Regions from separate parts of the Paenibacillus sp. FSL H8-0104 genome, predicted to be linked through region 2. Evidence: riboswitches for the same ligand, from Rfam matches in the RefSeq annotation. Region 2 holds a riboswitch; each other region holds the start of a gene.
The links. Region 2 has a riboswitch for S-adenosylmethionine ahead of mmuP (S-methylmethionine permease). Riboswitches for the same ligand answer to the same signal wherever they lie in the genome.

Region 1 (7,881 bases), 4.0 Mb from region 2:
ATGTAATCTTCCAAAGCCTGACGTGTCGGATTACCCGAACGACTGTAATCATGTTGAGGCGGATTGAAGATATCAAAATGATGGAATGTTGATGCTTGGTAGATCGGTACACTGGAGGCTCCAGTCGTTTTGTCAATCTCATCGCCAAAATGGAGCAATTTGGTATCAAATTTCAACTCGGAATTGGGCTTGTTGTTGGACTCACTCATGAGTGCACGCCTCCTTCCACTTCCTGTTGTGCAGCTGTCAGAGCATTGCCGAGATCTGCAATCAGATCGTCCGCATGTTCAATGCCTACAGAGAACCGGAGCAGACGGTCATCCACACCTACGGCTTCACGAATTTCAAGCGGAATATCCGCATGAGTCTGTACTGCGGGATAAGTCATAAGTGATTCGACTCCGCCGAGACTTTCGGCAAAAGCAATGAGTTTGATATGACGCAGCAACGGTTCAACATAACGTGCATCCTTCACTTTGAAAGAGAAGATACCTGTGTTACCGGTAGATTGTTTGTTCTGTATCTCATACCCCGGATGATCGGATAGACCTGGATGATACACTTCAACCACCGCTGGGTGCTCAAGCAAGTATTTGGCAATAGTAAGTGCATTGTGCTCATGACGCTCCATGCGAAGAGCCAGCGTTTTCATACCTTTCATCAACTGGTAGGAGTCACTTGGAGATAATACCGCTCCAATGGAATTATGCAGGAACGCCATCTCAGCAGATAACGCCTCACCTTTGGTAATAATTAGTCCGGCGAGCACATCATTATGTCCGCCCAGATATTTGGTAGCGCTATGAATGATGATATCGGCACCCAGTTCAATCGGACGTTGGAAAAATGGAGTCAACAACGTGTTGTCAACAATGGTCAACAGGTTGTAACTTTTCGCCCAGGAAGCAACGGCTTCCACATCGGTGATCATCATCAGTGGATTGGTTGGTGTCTCAATAAATACAGCTTTGGTATTCGGCTGACGAACCTTCTCCAGTGCTACAAGGTCATTCGTGTCCACATAACTAGCAGTTACGCCGAAACGGGACAGAATACGTTCCAGCAGACGATAGGTTCCACCATACAGATCCAGCGATACAATCAGATGATCCCCTTGACCAAACATGGCAAAAATCGTTTGCAGCGCAGCCATTCCCGAGCTACAGGCAAACCCTGCATCACCGGACTCCAGCGCTGCGGCGGCTTCTTCCAATACTTTACGGGTTGGATTAGTCGTACGAATATAATCAAACCCCGTGCTTTGTCCAAGCTTAGGGTGGCGAAACGCAGTGGATTGATAGATCGGAAAGTTAATGGCGCCTGTTACCGGTTCATTGATGGACCCAATTTGTGCTAAGCGGCTTTCGATTTTCAACTTGTTGTTGTCTTCCATTGCTGCATCCTCCTGTAATCTCGATTAGATTTGCGGGCCAATATCGTAAGGTGTTTCTTGATACACATAGTAATTGAGCCAGTTAGAGAATAATAAGTTGGCATGAGCGCGCCAAGTAGCTGGTGGCACACGGGAAGGGTCGTCATTCGGATAATAATGCCTAGGCAATGCGATATCCAACCCTTTGGCTGCATCCCGGTCATACTCCCACTTTAATGAGAACGGGTCATACTCGGCATGTCCTGTGGCAAAAATCTGTTTGCCGTCTTTGGTAGCAACCAGGAAGATCCCCGCTTCCTCGGATTCAGCCAAAATCTCTAAATTCTCATTCTTTTCAATATCTTCGCGTCTCACTTCCGTATGACGGGAATGTGGAACGTTGAATACTTCATCGAATCCACGCAACAACGGAACATGTGGTTTATTGATGGTATGTGGGAAAACGCCAAAACACTTTTCATCAAGTGCAACCTTGGGTACGTCAAAATGATGGTATAAACCTGCCTGAGAAGCCCAACATATGTGGAGGGTTGAAGTCACATTGGTTTTGGTCCATTCGAAGATCTCCTGGATTTCATTCCAATAGTTCACGTCTTCGAAATCCATCTGTTCCACCGGGGCACCCGTAATGATCATTCCATCGAAACGACGGTGCTCAATCTCATCAAAGGTTTTATAGAACAGATCCAAATACTCTTGAGACGTATTCTTCGACGTATGGGATTTGGGATGTACAAGAACGACATCCACCTGAATAGGCGTGTTTCCCACCAGACGAAGCAATTGTGTTTCGGTCGTTTCCTTTGTGGGCATCAGGTTTAATATAGCGATACGGAGTGGACGAATATCCTGCTGATATGCAGAAGTTTCATCCATGACGAAGATATTCTCTCCTTCAAGTACTTCTTTTGCTGGTAGAGTATCGGGTATTTTGATTGGCATAGTAAGTCTAACTCCTCCTTGTGCATAGATAGATGCAGCCACCCTTGGCTTGATGTCTTCACATCAATACAGTTATAGACTGCCTTGAGCTTGTAAAAACATTGAATTGCTCTTTCATCCAACGTTACAAACAACCTCAAGTTCCTTAGCGAAAATCACTGCTGAGAAGTCGGGGCATATAACAAAGACCTTCCTCGGATTTCGAGAAAGGTCATATGTAAAAAAGATATGCGCCTCTCTCATCTCTCAGTTACAACAGTGCCACTTGACACTTAGTCACTGCAAGAATTAGCACCGTGCGGTATACCGCCGGTTGCCGGGTTTCATCGGGCCAGTCCCTCCACCTACTCTTGATAAGATTTCGCTGTATTAGATTGTAATTAAATATGGTTCACCGTCTACTTTATTACATTAATGCCCTCACGTCAAGATGCAGTTCGATGTCTGCTTCCCAGATCGGAACCGTTCATCATCCGTTGTCATACACTGCCTCAGGGCGCGAAATAGACACATTTTTGCGCTTGAAAGCACCTTGTACCAGCGGTATACTAAACAAGGTGTTATAAACCCTTATGTGAGAGGTGACATATTAAATGGATGGCGACCCGAGGCCTGACTGGCAGCCGAATTCCGACAAACTGCATAGAGAATTGACATCAGCATGCCGGCAGCGGGACGTGACTTCCGTTTGATTATATAGTGAACGCAGCCCTGATCTCCAGGCTCCGCTGCCGACCGGCTGATTTGTTCTTTTTGCGCCCATAATGATAATATCCGCCAAGTTGGCGGGTGCAGAAGGAGTAGATTAACGATGAAAATCCGGTTGGTTAACAACGGTGTATTTATTCCGGTGGACGACATTCAGCAGGCGCTGACTCCACCAGCGGAAGGATTTTACTGGATTGATGCAGACGTAGACGATTTGGCGGTACTTCAGCCGCTGTTCTTGATGCATGATCTGGCTGTGGAAGACTGTCTTAGTGACGAAGAACAACGTCCGAAGATTGAAATTTATGAGAACCATTATTTTATTGTGATTAATAGCATCCGTTTTGATGATGAAGAGATATTTCTACGTGCGGTCAACCTGTTTCTCGGCAGACATTTCATTATTAGTGTTACCAAGCACAAGGTCAGCGAATTGCGTACACTGAAACCCATCCTGTGGGAACAGGAAATCAGTACACCGGATCGTCTGCTGTATTTGCTGGTTGACTTGATTGTTGATAATTATTTCACCGTAGGTGACCGAATTGAAGCACGGATCGAGAAGCTTGAGGAAGACATTCTGATGCACACCAAAAAGTCACATCTGAATGAAATCATCGGGCTACGCAGTGAGATTCTGTGGCTGAAAAAAGTCCTTGGACCTCAGAAAGAGGTTATTAACACCTTGAATAAAAAAGATCTGCGTCTCATCGATGATCAACTGCAAAAGTATTTCAGTGACATCTATGAGAATGCTGTAAAAATATCTGAAACCTTTGAGACTTATCGCGACCTGATGGGCAACTTGCGAGAAGCCTACCAATCCAGTATTGCGAACCGGGCGAATGAGATCATGCGTGTATTTACCGCCATTACCACGGTCTTCATGCCGCTGACAGTCATTACCGGTATATACGGCATGAACTTTACGAATATGCCAGAGCTTAACTGGAAATACAGCTATTTTGTTGTGATTGGTCTGATGGTTACACTGGGCCTGAGCATGTTCTTCATTTTCCGCAAGAAAGACTGGGTATGAACTTTTATGAAATAACAAAGACGAAGCGCTCCTCCGGGAGAAACGCCTCGTCTTTTTTCATTTCTGATTATTAACCAACATTCTTCTCTGTCTCTGCGTGCCGACGGAAGCGGATTCGAATCATGCGCAGTCTTTCATAGACCTGCTCCAGACTTCCTCCATCGGGTTTCTCTCCTCCATACACCTTATGTAATACTGGCTTCAGGAACGTATCTCCCAGCTCCTCATACGCACTCCATACGGCCTCTTGTTCGTTCTCTGGCATCACTGCCAGCTCCACATCAAGAAGACAATCGGTGTCATAACCTTCGTGATCCAGTGCCTCTAACAGCTCAACCAACTCGCGTCGGGATAATCCGGATCGATTAACAATCTCCTCTAACGTATACCCTTCCTTCATGCCTTCAAGCACCTGCTTACGTGTGGTGAACTTATCAAGTTCCTGCTTGTACTTCTGCTCTCTCTGCTTGTATAACCAACTCTCATACTCTTCTTCCTTCAGCGCCGTGTATACCCAGTCCAGCGGGAATGTCGTTGAACGCTCCAGTCCGGTTGTAATCTCCATCCATTCCGTACCATACTCAGTTGCTTTGCTCTCTCCTACGCCCGGAAGTTGCATCAGTTCATCCAGCGATTGCGGAACAAAGGCACTGATCAAACGCAGCAGACGATTTGTTGCAATAAAATACGGTGCCTTCCGGTCAGACACAGCTCTCTTCCTGCGCCATGTGCACAGATCCGTATATAATTGCTCATTGCCGTATAACTCACTGTAACAATGGAGCCGCTGTCCACCATAACTGCGTGACTTCAGATCATCATTCTCATGAAATAACCCCTGCAACTGCGGTCGGTACCCCTCACTCATCTGTATGGCAAGCTGATGACGGTAAATATGAAGCAGCTCCTCCCAAGAAGTCCCCTCATACCAGATGCTGTCCTCACGCTCTCCTTCCTCGTAGCGACTCCATCCCAGCTGCCAACTATCTTCCTCTTCCCCAATCCATAACTGTGCATACTCTGCATTCTGATCTGACATTCTGGACAATCTGTTCATGAAAATGACTTCCATTTTCGTTCCCTCCCTTTGAATATTCAGCTTATACGAGTTAAAGATGCTACCTATAGGCAGCACAAAAAAACACCCCTCCTGCAAAATCCATGCAAGAGAGGTGCTTCCTCATTAACCGTACTATGCTGTTGCCCATATCATACCACAATGGTAAAATTCGTCAATCCCTTAATGACCTACTTATTCAATGCCAACTTGGCAAGCGCCAGTGAACCACACAGACCCGCATTGTCACCAAGTCCTGGTGAAACAACATACTGGTCAATGTCGGATTGAAGTGCCGGATGCTGAACGTATCCAGCCAGCAACTCCTGCAGTTTGCTACGGACCATCGGGAACAGGTGCTCCTGCTTCATTACTCCGCCACCCATGACGATTTTCTGCGGAGAGAGAATGAGAACATAATTCATCAGTGCATGTGCCAGATAATGTGCTTCGATCTCCCAAGCTTTATGATCTGCAGGCAGTTCATAAGCCGGTTGCTCCCAACGTTTGTTAATGGCCGGTCCTGCTGCAAGGCCTTCGAGGCAGTCACCATGATACGGACAGAAACCCTCGTATGTATCCTCCGGATGTCTGCGTACAATGATATGTCCCATCTCTGGATGTGACAATCCATGGACCATTTTACCGCCAACCACAGCACCTGCACCAATACCTGTACCCACAGTGATATACAGACAGCTCTCAAGACCTTGTGCAGCGCCCCAGGTTGCTTCTCCAAGTGCCGCACCATTCACATCCGTATCAAATGTCATCGGCACATCAAAATGCTCCTTGAGCTTGCCAATCACGTTATACTGTCCCCAATGTGGTTTCGGTGTTGTTGTGATATAGCCATATGTTGGGCTTCCTTCAATCGGATCAATCGGACCGAATGAACCTACACCCAGAGCTTCAATGCCTTTGCCTTCAAAAAATGAAATCACTTGAGCCATGGTCTCTTCCGGTGTTGTTGTTGGAAAACTTACGCGTTCCAGAACTTCTCCGTTTTCTGTGCCAATACCACATACAAATTTGGTTCCGCCTGCTTCAATTGCGCCTAAGATCGTCATGTTAGTCACACTCCCAAGTTAGTTTAAAAAGGAATTCGAATTGCTTTACTTGATGACACGATAATTAGCCTGCTACTTGTTCTCCAGCTTGGACAATCGTTTCATTAACGTTTGCCTCCAGCTGTCTGACAGCGCAGGAATGGCCAGCAACGCCTGAATACCTTCGACATTTTCTTTCCCCTGATGCATGATTCGATTGGCTTCAAGAACCGTCATTGAGGCTGGATCGGTGCTGATCCGTCGAAATATCGATGAAGGCCTTACCTCACCTTCTTGCAGTACACGAAAGTAAAAGCCGGTATATCCACTCTCCTGAAAATAAACAGGCAGCTCCTTATAGTCATACCTCGCACCCAGCTTGAAGCAAGGTTGTCTGGGCTGACTGACCTGTACTGTGGCTTCGCCCAACTCGTACACATCACCAATCCGTACGTCTTCTTCGGCACAGCCTTCAACCGTCAGATTTTCTCCACAAGCTCCCCAATCCAGCTTACGATCCATCAGTTGTTCGAGCACCAGATAACGACTGTAATCGTATACACAAACGGCTTTGTCAGGGCCGCCATGATGCACCAGATCCGCCTGAGCGTCCCCTGTCATTCCAGTGAATGACAGGAAAACCGCGTCGGATACAGGATGTTTCACAATGCCGCTCAGCACTTCACGCTTCTGCCCAGGGAGCGGTTGCGGCAGTCCTACATTAATGGCCAGAACAGCTGTATTGCCCTTCCCTGGCTTTCGATCAGATGTGAGTGTCATTTGCGTCATACCTCCCATAATCACTTTCTTTTAACGCACGGAGCCGCCAAATACGAGTGTATTACTCAAGAGCCGGCCTGGAGAAGTCAGCATTTTGCCACCGGCATACATACCCGAGGAAGCACCGCCATCCAGATTCATGGCCTGTTTGGCACCAAGCTTCTGCATCACCGCTGCCCACTCCTTGATTGTTGCTCCGGAAACGGTAGCCAGCATAACAGAACCGTCCGCCATGATCGCAATACCACTTCTGGCTCCGGAAGCATTAAGAATCTTGGCATCCTTGAAACCTTCGCTCGTCGGATTGACAGCTACCTTGCCGTCTTTTACCAGACGGGGTCCTGCCCCAACAGCAGTCACTACATCTTGCCAAGGGATCTCTTTGCCTGCTGCGTTCGTATACTTATAATTCATTTCTACGGTCGAACCAACGGTGAAACGGTCCGAAGAAGACTTCTGATTACCTGTGAAAACCAGTACCGAGCCATTCTTAGGAATCGCTACATTTGTATTGGGCACTTTTTTGGTCACGATACCTTTCTCCATGACAACCGCAGTGCCACCTTTGAATCCAACTGTGGCACCTCGTTCAGGCGTATACAGCATCGTAATGCTTGCGTTCGCTGAAGGTGTTCGATTAATAAAGGTTGCATACCAACTCCGTGATTTACCTTTTGTATCCGTTACTTTACCTGTCAAACTCACCTGAAGTGAATCCATGATCGCCGAGCCGTCTTCCTTAAATCCGATGGATGTTCCGTATCTTCCAATATGTATGACCTTACCATTTGCTATTAACATACCGTATGGATCTGGTGCTCCGTTATATGCTTCAAAAAATGCTCCGTTAATGGCTGCTTGCGCACCATAGGCTTTCACAATCGATGGCAATGTTGCCGTCTGACCAACTTGC
Region 2 (7,881 bases):
AGGAACAACTATATATTTTGACTTCACAGGGTTGCAATAAAAATAAATAACAACAGGTGATCCAAAATGCTGCAAATCGGGTATCCATAGTAGAGCCATCTAGAACCTGATGGATACATATGTTGTTATGATTGTTTTTTGCTAGTTAAAGGCTGTCTATTATGGAATGAACTGTGGGGGTTATCAAGTGTCTATATTAGATATGGAAAAGAAAGATGTTGTCACCGATGCAATGGTCATCAAGGCGATGGAGAAAAGTCTTGCTATCATTCGATTCGATCTGGATCGCCGGGTAACCTACGTGAATGAAGTCTTTGCCCAGACGATGGGATATACGGTAGATGAGATGTACGGCATGAAGCATCAGCAACTGTGCTTCGGTCAATTTGCAAATACTCCGGAATATGATGCTTTTTGGAATAGCATATTTAATGGTGTCAGCTTCCAGGACAAGGTTGAACGCAAGGATGCAAAGGGGAATTCTGTATGGCTTGAAGCGACATATATGCCGGTGTACGATGAGACGAATCAGAAGATACTGGGTGTCTCCAAAATCGCCACCAACATTACCAACCGTCAGAACAACATTTCTGTCGTAGTGAATGAGCTAAAAACGATGTCTCATGAACTGAATGGGCAGGCAGATGTAGGTATTGAACGGAGTCAGGAATTGATGTCCAGTATCTCCTATATCTCAGAGGTGTCAACTTCTAACCGTGCAACGCTGACTCATTTGCAGGAACAGGCCGGATCGATTCAGGGCGTGGTACGAACGATACGCGAGATTTCGTCTCAGACGCAACTGCTCGCGTTGAATGCTGCCATTGAGGCTGCACATGCAGGAGAATACGGACGAGGATTCGATATCGTGGCCAAGGAAGTTAAGAAACTATCCGCAATGGTGGAGAGTTCGATTAATGAGATTCGAGATAGCGTGACTGGAATAACCAAGGAAATTGGCAATATCACAGGTGGCACCAAAAAAGTAGAAGAATATGTGGAGCAGAGCCAGAAGCAGATTGAGATCGCATTGAATGATTTTACAGCAATTGCTGCTTCAGCTCACTTGTTGGATGCCAAAGCGGAGCATGTGACCAGAATCGTATAACAATATATAGTAATAGCGGTTCCTTGCACAGGAACCGTTTTTTTGTCGTTCAGTACTCAAAAAAACGGGAATTATTGTGATCAAACGGGGACACAATACTTGGGAATACCTGCAGCTATGTCATGCAGAGAAATGTTGGGGTGGGAACATGTGGTCAACAATTGTATCCTACGTGCCGGATTGGTCCATATGGATTCAGGCATTCTTGGTCTTCATCATTCCAATTGGTATTACATTGAGCATGCGCTGGATCAATGCTGCCATTAAGCGCGGAAGCTTCTCTCGTTCGAAGCCATCGTCCATATCCTCGAAGGATATCTCGCCAGCAGCCAAAGGGCAGGGTGAAGGGACCGAAACAGGCCACTATGCCAATATTAAATTAACCGAAAAGTACAGCATAAATCTGACGAGTGTGAAAGAAAGCTTTGGACTCAATGCAGACGTGCATATTCGGGAATTTATTATTAGGGGAACGAATACACGGGCTGCGGTCATTTATACCGAAGGCCTGGTAGATCAAGACTTAGTTGATGATCACTTGATTACACCGTTGATGTTCGAAGGTGTTCCTCTACTTAAGCAGGAGGGTTTCCTTCATCCAGACAACGCACACTTACTGTCGGCATATCTGCAAGATCAATTACTTCCTGTCAGTCTGGTTGAGGAGACGAAGTCCCTCCAAGAACTCGCAGTTGGTGTGTTGTTTGGGAAAAATGCACTGCTGGTTGATGGTTTGCCAGGTGCTTTATTAATCGGAGCTCATAAGATCAAAACAAGAGGTATGAATGAACCCTTGTCAGAGGGACTGCTTCGTGGGCCTCGTATTGGTTTTACAGAGCAATTAAGCGATAATACAGGCATTTTACGTCGTTATGGAAGTGATCAGAGCCTGTTTATTAAGAAGTATGAAGTGGGTTCACGGATCAAAAAAGATTTGGCGATAGCCTATATTCAGGATATTGCCGATCCAAATCTCGTTGCAGAAGTATGCAAGCGAATCGAAGAGATGGATATGGATTCAATGCTCGAATCAGGTTATGTGGAACAACTCATCGAAGATAATACGCTGAGTCCTTTTCAGCAGGTACTGAATACGGAAAGACCTGACCGGGTGATGGGTGCCCTTCTGGAAGGCCGAGTGGCAATTTTGTTGGATGGAACGCCATTTGTATTAATTGTACCGGTGACCTTTAGCATGTTGCTTCAGTCTCCAGAGGACTATTATGAACGCTGGATTCCCGGAACATTTTTGCGAGTGCTTCGTTTTATGGCCGCGATGCTGGCATTGCTTGCTCCTGCGCTCTATATCTCGTTTATCTCGTTTCATCCGGGTCTTATTCCAACCAAGCTAGTATTGACGATTATTGAAACGCGTACTGGAGTGCCATTCCCCTCAATTATTGAGGTACTCATCATGGAGCTTTCGATTGAGATTCTGAGGGAGGCTGGGATACGCTTGCCCAAACCGATTGCGCCAGCGATGGGTATCGTAGGAGGTCTGATTATTGGACAAGCAGCGGTGCAAGCGGGAATAATAAGCCAATTTCTGGTCATTGTCGTTGCGGTAACAGCCATCTCTTCCTTTACGATTCCGGTCTATAGTGCGGGATTAACGCTAAGGATTCTACGATTTGCCGCTATGTTCAGCGCAGCCGTACTCGGATTGTTTGGCGTGGTTATGTTCTTTCTGCTTGTGTGTACACATCTGGCACGACTCTCAAGCTTTGGCGTACCTTATGTTGCACCAGCCGTTCCCTATCACATGAATGAATGGAAGGATTTTGTTATCCGTGCACCGCTAAATATGATGAGAATGCGTCCCAAAATGACTAATCCGATCGATGATGATCGGAAAAAATAAATGGAATTCCATCTACTGAAGGTCTGGAGGTGAACTAAAGTGAATGGCTCCCAAGGAAAGCTAACCACGACACAGGCTGTTGTAATTATTGTCAATTACATGCTTGGTGCCGGGATATTGACGTTACCTCGAACGACCAGCAAAGCTGTCGGAACACCCGATGTCTGGATTTCCATTATCCTATCTGGATTCATTATCATAGGTGTCGGAATAATTCTGGTTACCCTGTGTCGAAGATTTCCGGAGAAAACCGTCTTCCAGTTCACCCGTGAGATTACGGGCAGCTGGATTGCTTACATACTGGGATTGTCTATGATTATGTATTTCATAGTTATTGCCGCATTCGAAATCAGAGTTATGGCTGAAGTAACTGGGATGTATCTGCTCGAACGCACCCCCACCTGGGCGATTGTGATGGTCTTCATGTGGATCGGTGTATATATGATTTCAGGCGGGCTTGGCGTTATCGTACGCGTGTTTGAGATCATCCTTCCGATTACGATTATTATATTTGTGATTGAAATTTTGCTTAGTAATCAGCTATTCGAGATTGGCAATCTGAGACCCGTCCTCGGTGATGGGATTATGCCCGTTTTCCAAGGGTTGAAGCCTTCACTATTATCTTATACGGGCTATGAGGTGATGTTAATCATGACTGCCTATATGAAAAATCCGAAGAAGAGCAATAAAGCGATGACCTGGGGGATACTCATATCCACTATTATCTACTTGATCACGGTGGTGATGGTTATAGGCAGTTTATCGCTCGATGGCATCAAAACTCGAACCTGGCCAACGCTGGATTTGGTAAGAAGCTTCGAAATCCAGGGTCTGATATTCGAGCGTTTTGAATCCTTATTGCTGGTCATCTGGATTATGCAAATCTTTTCGACTACAGCAATTACACATTACTGCGCTTCGGTGGGTATTCGTGATTTGTTTCGTTCCAAAAAAATCAAAGGCATCATGTACGGCCTGCTGCCGTTCATTTATCTGACAGCAATGATACCCAAAACAGTGGATGATACCTTCGTACTAGGAGATATGCTAGGCAATGTGTCCGTATTTTTGTTTGGAATTTTACCTCTGGTACTACTGTTGTTAAGTCTGATTCGCAAAAAAGGAGGCAAGCATGCATGATTACATTCCGCATGTTGTTACGCTTAGCCACTGTATTATGCATTCTCTTAACGATATCCGGATGTTGGAGCAGTCGAGAGATAGAGGATCTAAGTGTCTACGTTGGTCTCGGGATCGATATCGGCAAAGAGACGGAATTTGAGGAGAACATCGCCAATCAGGGAGGAGGGTATTCCAAGCAGAACAATGTGACAGCCACGGTACAGATTGCTCCCGGTAATTCCAGCAGTCAGAAGAGCCAACAATCCGGTTCGCCTGCTTCTGGTAAAACGTCCTATTCCAATGAACAGCTTACCGGAGATTCCTTGCTACAAATCTTTCGTCAGTTTGCACTGAGACGAGATCATCCGCTCATCGGACATCATCTGAAGGTTATCGTTGTGTCCAAGGATATCGCCAAAAAGTATGGTCTGGACCAGCTGCTGGATTTTGTACTTCGGGATAACGATATTCGTCCTAACTGTCTGGTGTTGATTAGCCATCATCGCGCTGTTGATGTACTGACTTCAGATGATCCTTCCCGGATTCCAGCATTTTATCTTACAGGTATTACCGGTAATTCATACTTGTCCAATAAAATCCTGGACCCCGTTCTACTCTCCAAATTAGATGCACAAATGCAATCCGGTTCCAGCTTTTTGCTCCAGAATGTACTGAACTTCAATGGAGAGGACAAGTTCTCCGGTGCCAGTATCTTTGATGGGAAAACAACAAAATTCATCGGGGAACTCAGCCAAACGGATCTAGAAGGGCTATCTTGGCTCAGACCTAAAGAAAAAGGAGGTATCTTGAAGACATACAATAAAGAGGGGTTCACTGTTGTATATGAAATGAAGAAGAAAAAAACAACAATAATTCCAAAAGTGGTTGGCGATGATATTTCATTCCATGTGAAAACTGAATCCGAAGGCTGGTTGATGGAGGATTGGCGTGCTCCCGAGGAAGAGGAAAAAGGTGCGTATCTCAGTGAATTGGAAAAAGAATTTGCTGAACTTGCCAAACAACAGATTCGACAGTTGTTATACAAACTGCAGCATACCTATAAAGTAGATGTTGCGGATTTTCGGGATAGCTTACGTATCAAAGAACCTAAAACATGGAAAAAAGTCAAAGACGATTGGGATAAAATTTTTAGCACCGTGCCGATCACCTATGAGGTAAAGACCACCATCACGAATCCGGGGTCTTCCACCGAATAGCGAGGTGTGCCATATATTATTTAATTGTTGACACATTCATGATAGATCGCTATATTAGTAAAAAATCATTTTCTTATCCAGAGAGGTGGAGGGACTGGCCCTTAGAAACCTCAGCAACAGATCTGAAGGATACTGTGCTAATTCCAGCGGGTGAAAGCCTGATAGATAGGAGCGTTTGTTTTTATTTGTCAGTAACGGCGCACTCTTTAGGCAGAGTGGGTCTTTTTTGTTTTTTCTGGATGAAGAAGTAGGGGAGCAGCAGGTATGGAGAACAACAACGACAAAGGGCATTTTCAGCGGAAAATGCAGGCACGGCATGTGGTCATGCTCTCTCTCGGAGGAGTCATTGGAACGGGATTATTCCTCAGCTCAGGTTACACGATTCAGCAGGCGGGACCACTGGGAACCATTCTGTCCTATCTGATTGGAGCCATCGTTGTATATCTGGTGATGCTCTGTCTTGGTGAACTGTCTGTTCATATGCCAGAGACGGGAGCATTTCATAGTTATGCAGCCAAATATATCGGACCGGCAACAGGTTACACGGTGGCTTGGTTATACTGGTTAACCTGGACTGTTGCGCTTGGCTCCGAATTCACAGCCGCCGGATTGCTTATGCAGCGCTGGTTCCCATCGGTAAACGTATGGATATGGAGCGCGGTTTTTGCACTGATGATCTTTCTGTTTAACGCTCTAACGGTGAAATTTTTTGCGGAATCCGAGTTCTGGTTCTCATCTGTAAAAGTAGTGACTATCGTAATCTTCATTATTATCGGTGGCGCAGCCATGTTTGGGTTCATTCCCATGGCGGATTCTGAACCGGCTCCATTTCTATCGAATATTACCGCATCCGGGTGGTTCCCTCATGGGGCTACAGCGATATTGATGACCATGCTTGCTGTAAACTTTGCCTTCTCAGGCACCGAGTTAATCGGCATTGCCGCCGGTGAGACGGAGAACCCGGAAAAGACGATACCAAAGGCTATTCATACAACGCTGTGGCGTTTGGTTATTTTCTTCATCGGAACGATTATTATCTTGTCGGCCTTGCTGCCCATGTCGGATGCCAGTGTACTGGAAAGTCCGTTTGTAGCGGTAATGGAGCGGGTGGGTGTACCCTATGCAGCAGACATTATGAACTTTGTTATTCTGACGGCGATTCTCTCTGCTGCCAATTCAGGCCTGTATGCATCTTCACGTATGCTCTGGTCTCTGGCTGACAAAAGAACGATCTCTCCGTGGTTTGCCAAATTGACCAAAAGCGGAGTACCGCTGAATGCACTTCTGATTAGTATGGTGGGTGGTGCGCTGGCCTTGCTGTCCAGCATCATTGCGCCAGGTACCGTGTATATTACACTGGTTTCCATTTCAGGTCTGGCTGTCGTTGCAGTATGGATGAGTATCAGTGCCTCCCAATACATGTTCCGCAGACAATATATCCGGGAAGGACATGCGGTCAAAGATCTGGTCTACCGCACACCACTGTATCCGGTGGTACCAATTGTTTCATTTATATTATGCCTGGCTTCATGCATAGGTATTGCCTTTGACCCGACACAGCGAATTGCGCTGTATTGTGGGGTTCCGTTTATCGCAGTATGTTACGCTGCTTATTATCTGACAGAACGTGTGAATAAGAAAAGAGGACAAGTACATGACGCAAGAACAACAGACTAACCCCATAGAACAGATCCTTCGTGAACATCCGGTCATGATTCTGGATGGAGCGTTGGCTACGGAACTCGAACAGCATGGATGTGATCTCGATGATCCACTATGGTCTGCTCGTGTGTTGCTTGAGAATCCGGATGTTATTGTTCAGGTCCATGCAGATTATTTTCGAGCAGGAGCCGACTGTGCGATTACATCCAGTTATCAGGCGACGGTGGATGGTTTCCGTAAGAGAGGGATCGATGAACAGTCAGCACTGGAGCTGATCCGCAAGACGGTGGAACTGGCTGTACAGGCGAGAGATGACGTGTGGGCAGAAGTGCAGAGTAGTTTAGTAGGGAGAGAAAGCTCGACAGGTCAGCTTGTAGAAGCTCCTTCGGTACGTTCCGAGAACGTAGAGAATGAGGAGCATATAACAGATCGTACAGTAGATCGCGAAGGAGACAGTTTTCGTCCACGTCCAATTATTGCCGGGTCCGTTGGTCCGTACGGCGCCTATCTGGCGGATGGTTCAGAGTATGTGGGACATTACGGCGTGTCGGATGAGACGCTGGCCGCATTTCACCGTCCACGTATGGCGGCGCTGCTTGAAGCGGGTGCTGATATTCTGGCGTTTGAGACGATTCCTTCCCTGCAGGAAGCACAGGTGCTGGTTGATGTACTGAAGGAGTTTCCTCATGCGTATGCCTGGTTATCATTTTCTTTAAAAGACGGGACAAGCATCAGCGAGGGCACACCGCTTGAGGTATGTGCACAGACGTTTGGCTCCGAGCCGCAGGTTGCGGCGATTGGCCTGAACTGTGCTCCGATGGAAGTGGTGACGGAAGCAGTGGGTATTTTGAGCCGTACCAGCGATAAACCTGTTATTGTGTATCCGAACTCGGGAGAAGTATATGATGCAG
Region 3 (7,881 bases), 280 kb from region 2:
ATAATTAATGCCACACTTAGCAGTGAACTGCATCGTTCCAGCCAAAAGCGTTCCCAAAACGGCGTCATAAACGCCGATACGTGAAAGTGCGACAAGAGATGGAAACAGCTACGTCCAATCCGGCGACTGTTCATATACAGCAGAAGCTGTGGATATGCATCCTGGAAAATGAGTGCATTGCACCGCTCCAGCAGCCGATACATATGCTGGTGATCGCTTTGATTCTGTAGATTATGCATTAAGTCACTCTGAAGATCTGTCATGTGATATCCGCCGTTGCGAGAGACCATATGGGCCAGTAGTGCCCAATGCAGTTCGGGATATTGCTCATAACATTCCAGATAGGCTGCCGTGCGGGTGATATTACTCCGATTGTGCTCCTGAGTCAGTGTCTTAATCTCTTCCAGAATGATGCAATCTTCTTCGCAGACGAGTGCGCTTTGAACCTGGTCCGTGCGTGTAAAAGATTTGTTGCTGGTAGGTAACAAACGCTCCACCTCAGACTGTAAGGCAGCTGCCGTATCGGTATCCCACTCGATGTCACGCAATGGGTGACGAAGCTGTGCTGAAGCTTGCCATGCAGCCTGTTTGCCACGCCAGATTTCACGGGCAGCACCCGGAATGGAACGGACCATCTGCAGAAGGGACCCGTGATGTTGTTCGCTGGAAGAATCGGTTCTGGTGGAAGTCATGATGTGACATCCTTTCATGATGTTCTGGGTTTATTTTCACAGACCATGTGGTTATTCTAAGTATGCGCTGATTATTTGACTTCCACTCGCCAATTTGCTTCACTTAGGGTAAGACAAGGTACAGAAAGGGAGATGAACCGAATGGAACAGATTACCTCCAAACCGGCTTTTGATGTAGCCATCCAATCCCCACGTTTGACGATTGCCGTATTCAAGGCAGACTGGTGTGGTGACTGCAAATACATCGATCCGTTTATGCCTGAGGTTGAAGAGAAATATGCACGTGAATTGACCTTGATTGAGGTCGACGTGGATCAGGTTGGAACCGTTAGTGAAGAGCAGAATATTCTTGGCATTCCGAGCTTTGTGGCGTATACAGATGGCCGCGAACTCGTACGGTATGTGAACAAGCTGCGCAAGTCGAGAGAAGAGATTGAGCAGTTCTTAGATCGAGCAGTTGAAGTGTACAACACGATCCATAAATAATGTTATATAAGTTCAAATGATGAATATCACACAGGCACTACGATGCCAGAATAACCTTCCGATCGCTGTTATCCCCAGATTTCTTTGATCCCTTTTATAAAGGGAAAATCCGGGGATAAAGGCGAAGCATATGCTTCCGATGCAGCTTTCTTTCAGAAAGCTTTTAGCTCCGCTTCTTCTGGTTATTTCTGTCCTCTCCGTTATTGTGTAAATGTTTCATGAACTTATATAAAAGTATGACAGGTTCATGTTGTAAAAGGGTATAATAAAAAGAACGCCATTTCTCTTGAAATAGGGAAATGGCGTTTGTGTGTTCAGGATTCTGTTTAAGACACAATTGAACTGGCATATCCCTCAATTACATATCTCCAATGACCTGCGGGTCATTATTTCACCAGACGTTAACATTTTGTCACAAAGCGCGACGTCAATGAACATTTTATCCGTTATAATGAATTTAGTTGTGAAATAAGTGTCAAAGTACCGAAACAAGCGGAGAATATTCTTCGCCATCTTAAACCAACAGCGGGTGAGAAAAAATTGAAACACTTAACTTTGTTTAAATGGTTAACCGTATTAACCTGTCTTGTCATGTTTCTGGCCACTTTTGGTGGAGGCATCGTAACCAAAACGGAATCAGGCCTTGGCTGTGGAACAGAATGGCCTTTATGTAACGGAAAACTCGTTCCCGCACATACTGTGGCTTCACTCATTGAATATTCCCATCGCGCTGTAAGTGCACTGGCTGGACTGTTGTCCATTGCCTCGTTTGTTGCTTTTCTGCGGTTTGGCAAGTCACGCCGTGACCTGCAATTGTTTTCTTTCTTAACTCTGGTATTTGTTATCGTCCAGGGAATCATGGGGGCTTTTGCCGTTGTCTTCTCCCAATCTTCAGCAGTCATGGCACTGCATTTTGGTTTTGCACTGATTGCTTTTGCGAGTTCTCTAATGATGGCGCTGGGCATAAGGCAGGAGGCCAAAGATGGCGGATTGGAGCGCCTGAATAAATACCCTCGGGTTAGCAAAAAATTCAGGAATCTGGTCTGGTTCTCCACCATTTACACATATCTCGTGGTATACACAGGTGCATTTGTGAGTCACACGGATTCTGCCGGCGGATGTTCTGGATTTCCGCTTTGTAACGGTCAGATTATTCCTGAGCTTTCGGGTGGGGTAGCGGTTGCTTTTGCTCACCGTGCAGCAGCTGCGTCGCTCGTGATTGTTATCGCAATCCTGGGTCATTTCGCTTACCGTAATCATCCGGACAACAAGGAAATGCGTACTCTGGGTGTGGTATCCGTTGTTCTTATTCTGATGCAAGTAGTCATTGGTATTTTCATGATGGTGACAATGAACCGTCCGGAAGTATACATGTTCGTAGCTCTTGCTCATATGCTGGATATCGCCATATTGTTCGGAGTCTTAACGTATATGAGTTTCCTGGTGTACAAGCTACATCGCCCGGCTAATCGTTTTTAAATATGAAAGTCCACCATCCAGTGATGTACATCATTGGACAGGTGGACTTTGTTTGATGTCAGAGGGATCAGGGCAACCTATGGCAAGCAGCAATTACACGGAATGAATGATGTTTCGTTTACGGTGATGAATTCTTGTTGATTTGGAAAAGAGGAGGTTAGATATGCTGCGAACGTTGTTGGGGGAAAAGCCACGTATAAACGAAGGTAAATTGAAGGCAGCGATGGACGCAATGGCGCATACGCTTGAGCTATTTCAACGACAAATGCATGTGGACCATGATCCCACGCATGACTATCGGAAACTGTATGTGTGGACTCAGGGACTCATCTCCTCACTGGATGAACTGGAGCAAAGCTGTTTCGCTGCTGCTCATTTTCGTAAAAAGGTCGTTGCAGGATCAACGGATGATATGACGCCGACTGAAAAAGCCGAGTATGCACGGTATGTGTATTTCTACAAAGATGGCTTTATCCGCTGCTTTGCCATTCTGGATAAAGTCGGCACGGTATTAAATGAAATATTCCAGTTGAATACTTCAAATACCAAAGCGCATTTTTCTTATTTCACAATGTTAAGGCAGTTCGACTATGCGAGGGAACATCATGATCTTGCGTTGCAATTAATACAGATCAAGGACTCTTATCGTGAGCCGATGAGCAAGCTGCGCAAACGACGTAATATGGAAATTCACTACATGAACTCAGAAATGCACGATGACCTGTGGCAGTTACACCAGACCTTGCAAGGTAAAGTGAAATTGGAGGATCTGAATCAGCATGTGCAGGAAATGCGTCAGGGTGTCGATATGGTCTGTGAAACGTTAACAGCCTCTTATAGTTATATCAATAAAATATGGAAAAGAAATAATTCCCTTTGACAAATCGGAATACTTGGAATATACTGAGTTTCAATCGAATGTTACACGGATATAACTGATTTTTTGGAAGTTACGTTCACATTATAAAGCATAAACTACATGAACTTATAAAATCCTACAACAACATATTTCTTATCGAGAGCGGCGGAGGGACAGGCCCGATGAAGCCCGGCAACCGATTTGTAATGACATGATACATGTATCGTTCGTTATAGATGTTAGGTGCTAATTCCTACAAAATGGTGCAAGACACGATTTTGGCAGATGAGAAGGTATATTCTTTCACGTGAAGAGCCCTCTTTGTATCTGCAAAGGGCTCTTTTTTTGTACTTTAAGGGGAGTTTTCCTTTAGATCGGGTAAAGATACAAGTAGGTGGTTGGAAAGGGGCAAGTGCGATTGATTGAATTAAAAGGTTTAACGAAAACGTACGGCAAAGGAACAAAATCTACAACAGCGTTATCCGAGTTGAATTTGAGCATCCAAAAGGGCGAAATCTACGGAGTGATTGGCCATTCCGGAGCGGGCAAAAGCACATTGATTCGCTGTATTAATTTGCTGGAACGGCCTACGGAGGGTGAGGTATGGCTTGACGGAATTAACCTGACTGAACTGAGCAAAACCGAATTGCAGCAACAGAGACGCAAGATCGGAATGATTTTTCAACACTTTAATCTGTTATCTTCGGCAACGGTATATGACAATGTAGCTTTTCCACTAAAGCTTGTGAATACACCCAAGGAAGCCATTGATCGCAAAGTGAAGGAAATGCTTGCACTGGTTGGTCTGGAGCACCACAGCAGCAAATATCCGGCTCAATTATCGGGTGGCCAGAAACAACGTGTAGGGATTGCGAGAGCACTTGCAAGTGATCCAAATGTACTTCTCTGTGATGAGGCTACTTCGGCACTTGATCCGCAGACGACAAATTCAATCCTGAAGTTATTACTCGACATTAATGAAAAGTACAACCTAACGATTGTGCTGATCACACATGAGATGCATGTCATTCAGAACATCTGTGACAAGGTGGCTGTCATTCATCAAGGTGGCATTGTGGAACAAGGACCTGTAACAGACGTGTTCCTGAAGCCACAGCATGCGATCACGCGGGACTTCATGATGCGTGACCATGAAGCTGGACTTGCTCTGGAAGAGACCGCTCTGGCAAATGCAGGCGTTGAATTGCAGGCAGGTGCTGCTTCCAAACTTGTGAAGATATCCTTTCTGGGTAACAAAACGTATGAAGCGATTTTGTCTAGAACGGTACGTAAGACAGGCGTGGATTTTGCCATCCTGCAAGGTACAATCTCTACGATCAAACAGGTTCCTTATGGGCAGCTGACCGTTCGGTTCGAGGGTGATTCAAATGCGATTGATCGGACGATATCAGAATTAACCGCTGAGGGACTTGATGTGGAGGTGCTTCGTTAGATGGATTTTTCAACAGTTCGCTGGGAAGAGGTTGGTAAAGCCTCCATTGAGACACTGCAAATTTTGGGTGTATCAGGCTTGTTTACCGTTATCTTAGGTTTACCGCTCGGAGTACTGCTGTTCATGACAGCCCGATCTGCTTCGATTAAGTCACGGGCAGTGTACACTATACTATCCCTGATTGTGAATATTTTGCGCTCAGTCCCATTTATCATATTGATTGTTGCTCTTATTCCATTCACTCGTATACTCGTCGGTACAGCTACGGGGGTGCTCGGCGTTATACCTCCTTTGGTGATTTCAGCAGCTCCTTATTTTGCTCGTTTGGTGGAGACGACGTTGCGAGAAGTTGATCGGGGTGTCATTGAAGCGGCACAGTCGATGGGTGCATCGACCGGACAGATTGTAAGACGGGTGTTACTGCCTGAGGCACTGCCTGGACTGCTTGCTGGTATAACGATCACCATCGTTACGCTTGTCTCCTATACGGCGATGGCGGGCATGGTTGGTGGTGGAGGTCTGGGAACACTGGCAATCAACTATGGATACTTCCGTTATCAAAATGAGATCATGATTATATCCGTAGTGTCGATGATCATTCTAGTGCAAATTCTCCAGATGGCTGGAGATCGCTTGGTTACATTTTTCACCAGGAAATAACACATAGATAACATGATGGTTATGCAATAATGCGGATGCCACATGACAAAATGATTAGAGAAGGGGTTTTACACATGAAAAAATGGTCTTTTGCTCTACTTAGTCTTATGTTGATTGCGGTTCTCGCAGCTTGCGGAAACAACAAGGACGCCGATAGCGGCGCAGACAATTCAGCAGGTGCACCTCGTACAGTTGAATTGAAAGTTGGAGCTTCACCTACACCACATGCAGAGATTCTGGAAAGCATCAAGCCTGAACTGGAAGCACAAGGTATTCGTTTGCAAGTCGTTACGTTCAATGACTATGTACAACCCAATCAGCAACTTGCTGACAAAAAATTGGATGCAAACTTCTTCCAGCACCAACCTTATCTGGACACAGAGAATAAAGAACGTGGATTCAACCTCGTTTCTGTAACACCTGTTCATGTTGAACCTTTTGGCGGATACTCCAAAAAGATTAAGTCTTTGGATGAATTGGCAGACGGCGCAAAAGTAGCAATTCCAAATGACCCATCCAATGGTGGACGTGCACTGTTGTTACTTGCGAAGGAAGGCATTATCACGCTGAAAGACAACACAAATATCTCATCTACGATTCAAGACATCACAGCCAATCCGAAGAACCTGGATATCATTGAGCTGGATGCAGCCATGATGCCTCGTCAATTGGATGAAGCGGATCTGGTATTCATCAACGCTAACTATGCGCTCGAAGCGAACCTGAATCCGGCGAATGATGCTTTGCTGATCGAAGATCTGCAAGGTAACCCATACGCGAACATCCTCGTTTCCCGTGAGGACAACAAGGATGCAGATGCAATCCAAAAACTGGCTGCTGCTTTGCACTCCGAAGAAGTGAAAACATTCATCAAAGAACGTTATAAAGGTGCAGTTGAACCTGCAACTGAATAATTCACGATATGTATGATATGATGTGAAGCTATTAAGAACAAGCCGTATATCTCTTCTAAAGAGATATACGGCTTATTTTATGTTTCCTAATCTGTGCTGACGTGGGGATCAACATAAGTCAAAGTTTTTCCGGTTTATCAGCGTTGGATGGATGCCCAGATTGGCGGTAGTAGGATAATTCATTCTGATCAGCATACTGCTGTTCATCGGCTTCTTGCAGGTACGTCCTCTCGGAGGGAGAGAGTTTCTCTTCTTCTCCGTGTGAGCTTTTGATTTTGTATCTGATCCAACCGATCAGCCCAAGGAGGACAACCAAGATCAAGGCCCATCCTTTTTTGAGCAAAAGAAGAGCACTGAATTTCTGGGAAGCTGTGTATCCGATCCCGCCCATCAGAAGACTGTTGAGCCCTATGGTGGATGTTTTGTCAGTCGAAGCATTGTACTCCTCGTAGGTATATCCTGCATTGATGCTAAGTTGATTAAGGACAGTTTCCTCGAATTCCTGGCGGCTTTGTTGAAAGTTGGCCGTATCTGTAACCAGAATGGCTGTGATGTACCCTTCGCGTGTCAGGAGTTTTACATTGTAATTGACCATGGCTTGCTGATCAGCATTCTTGAAACCAAGGGAGTAAACCAACTGATGTTTGGTACTGTCATATGCCGGTTCGATTTCCCACCCCGTTATGTACGTTCTATATTCAGGATCAAGTTCTCTGTTATCTTCTTCTGTGCCTCGGATATAACTGCTTAACAGCTCTTCGGCATTCAAATTTTGATCGTCATCATGGATATGACCTGTCTTCACGTACTCGAACACTACATACCACGAGCCGAATTCGCTATTGCTGGTTAGGCTTCCGATTTCATTCCCGTTAGGCTTTCCATCACTGTTAAGTATCGAGCGTTGGGTATTGGGCTTATCCAGATAGGAATGGCTTTCAGGGACTTCCAGCGTGGCCTTACCATCCAGAGAGACAGATGCTGGTCCAATAATCCAATCGTACTCATCAGGTGCTTGCTCATTCTCACTTGCCGCCGCTGATACCTGTAAGGCACTAAAGACTGTGAATAAACTCAACATTAAAAGTGTAAGAAATGCTATCCATCTTTTGTTCTTCATATTCATGTAGAGGTCCTTTCGGGTTATATCATCGACAGTACCATAGGTGTTTGTTTTCAATCAAGATATATTTGGAATTAAAGGTGGATAATCCCTTGTGGATAAGCGAGTTGTAGGAGGACGATAAATCTTTTATACTGGATAGTGACTGCTCTTTGAAGAGGGGGATGAACGTGAAGGGAAAGATTGCCCTCATAACGGGAAGTGCCAAAGGTCTT

Region 1: linked by a shared signal. The riboswitch ahead of metA (homoserine O-acetyltransferase MetA) and the one ahead of mmuP (S-methylmethionine permease) in region 2 are both predicted to bind S-adenosylmethionine.
Region 3: linked by a shared signal. The riboswitch ahead of NST38_RS25165 (methionine ABC transporter ATP-binding protein) and the one ahead of mmuP (S-methylmethionine permease) in region 2 are both predicted to bind S-adenosylmethionine.

Annotation. Positions count from the first base shown of each region.
Region 1 is NZ_JBBOTC010000001.1:2,004,230-2,012,110, reverse strand. It holds gene NST38_RS09190 (trans-sulfuration enzyme family protein) at 1-209, opposite strand, end outside; gene NST38_RS09185 (PLP-dependent transferase) at 206-1,393, opposite strand; gene metA (homoserine O-acetyltransferase MetA) at 1,418-2,335, opposite strand; SAM riboswitch class I at 2,572-2,695, opposite strand; gene corA (magnesium/cobalt transporter CorA) at 3,147-4,082, shown strand; gene NST38_RS09170 (HRDC domain-containing protein) at 4,153-5,154, opposite strand; gene NST38_RS09165 (ROK family protein) at 5,331-6,209, opposite strand; gene NST38_RS09160 (MOSC domain-containing protein) at 6,282-6,968, opposite strand; gene NST38_RS09155 (phosphodiester glycosidase family protein) at 6,999-7,881, opposite strand, start outside.
Region 2 is NZ_JBBOTC010000001.1:5,995,711-6,003,591, reverse strand. It holds gene NST38_RS26550 (methyl-accepting chemotaxis protein) at 203-1,108, shown strand; gene NST38_RS26545 (spore germination protein) at 1,257-2,969, shown strand; gene NST38_RS26540 (spore germination protein) at 3,009-4,109, shown strand; gene NST38_RS26535 (Ger(x)C family spore germination protein) at 4,106-5,308, shown strand; SAM riboswitch class I at 5,379-5,480, shown strand; gene mmuP (S-methylmethionine permease) at 5,573-6,985, shown strand; gene mmuM (homocysteine S-methyltransferase) at 6,963-7,881, shown strand, end outside.
Region 3 is NZ_JBBOTC010000001.1:5,710,923-5,718,803, reverse strand. It holds gene NST38_RS25185 (DUF2515 family protein) at 1-692, opposite strand, end outside; gene NST38_RS25180 (thioredoxin family protein) at 834-1,178, shown strand; gene NST38_RS25175 (COX15/CtaA family protein) at 1,770-2,657, shown strand; gene NST38_RS25170 (Cthe_2314 family HEPN domain-containing protein) at 2,821-3,537, shown strand; SAM riboswitch class I at 3,667-3,808, shown strand; gene NST38_RS25165 (methionine ABC transporter ATP-binding protein) at 3,935-4,969, shown strand; gene NST38_RS25160 (methionine ABC transporter permease) at 4,970-5,629, shown strand; gene NST38_RS25155 (MetQ/NlpA family ABC transporter substrate-binding protein) at 5,704-6,543, shown strand; gene NST38_RS25150 (DUF2167 domain-containing protein) at 6,662-7,624, opposite strand; gene NST38_RS25145 (SDR family oxidoreductase) at 7,837-7,881, shown strand, end outside.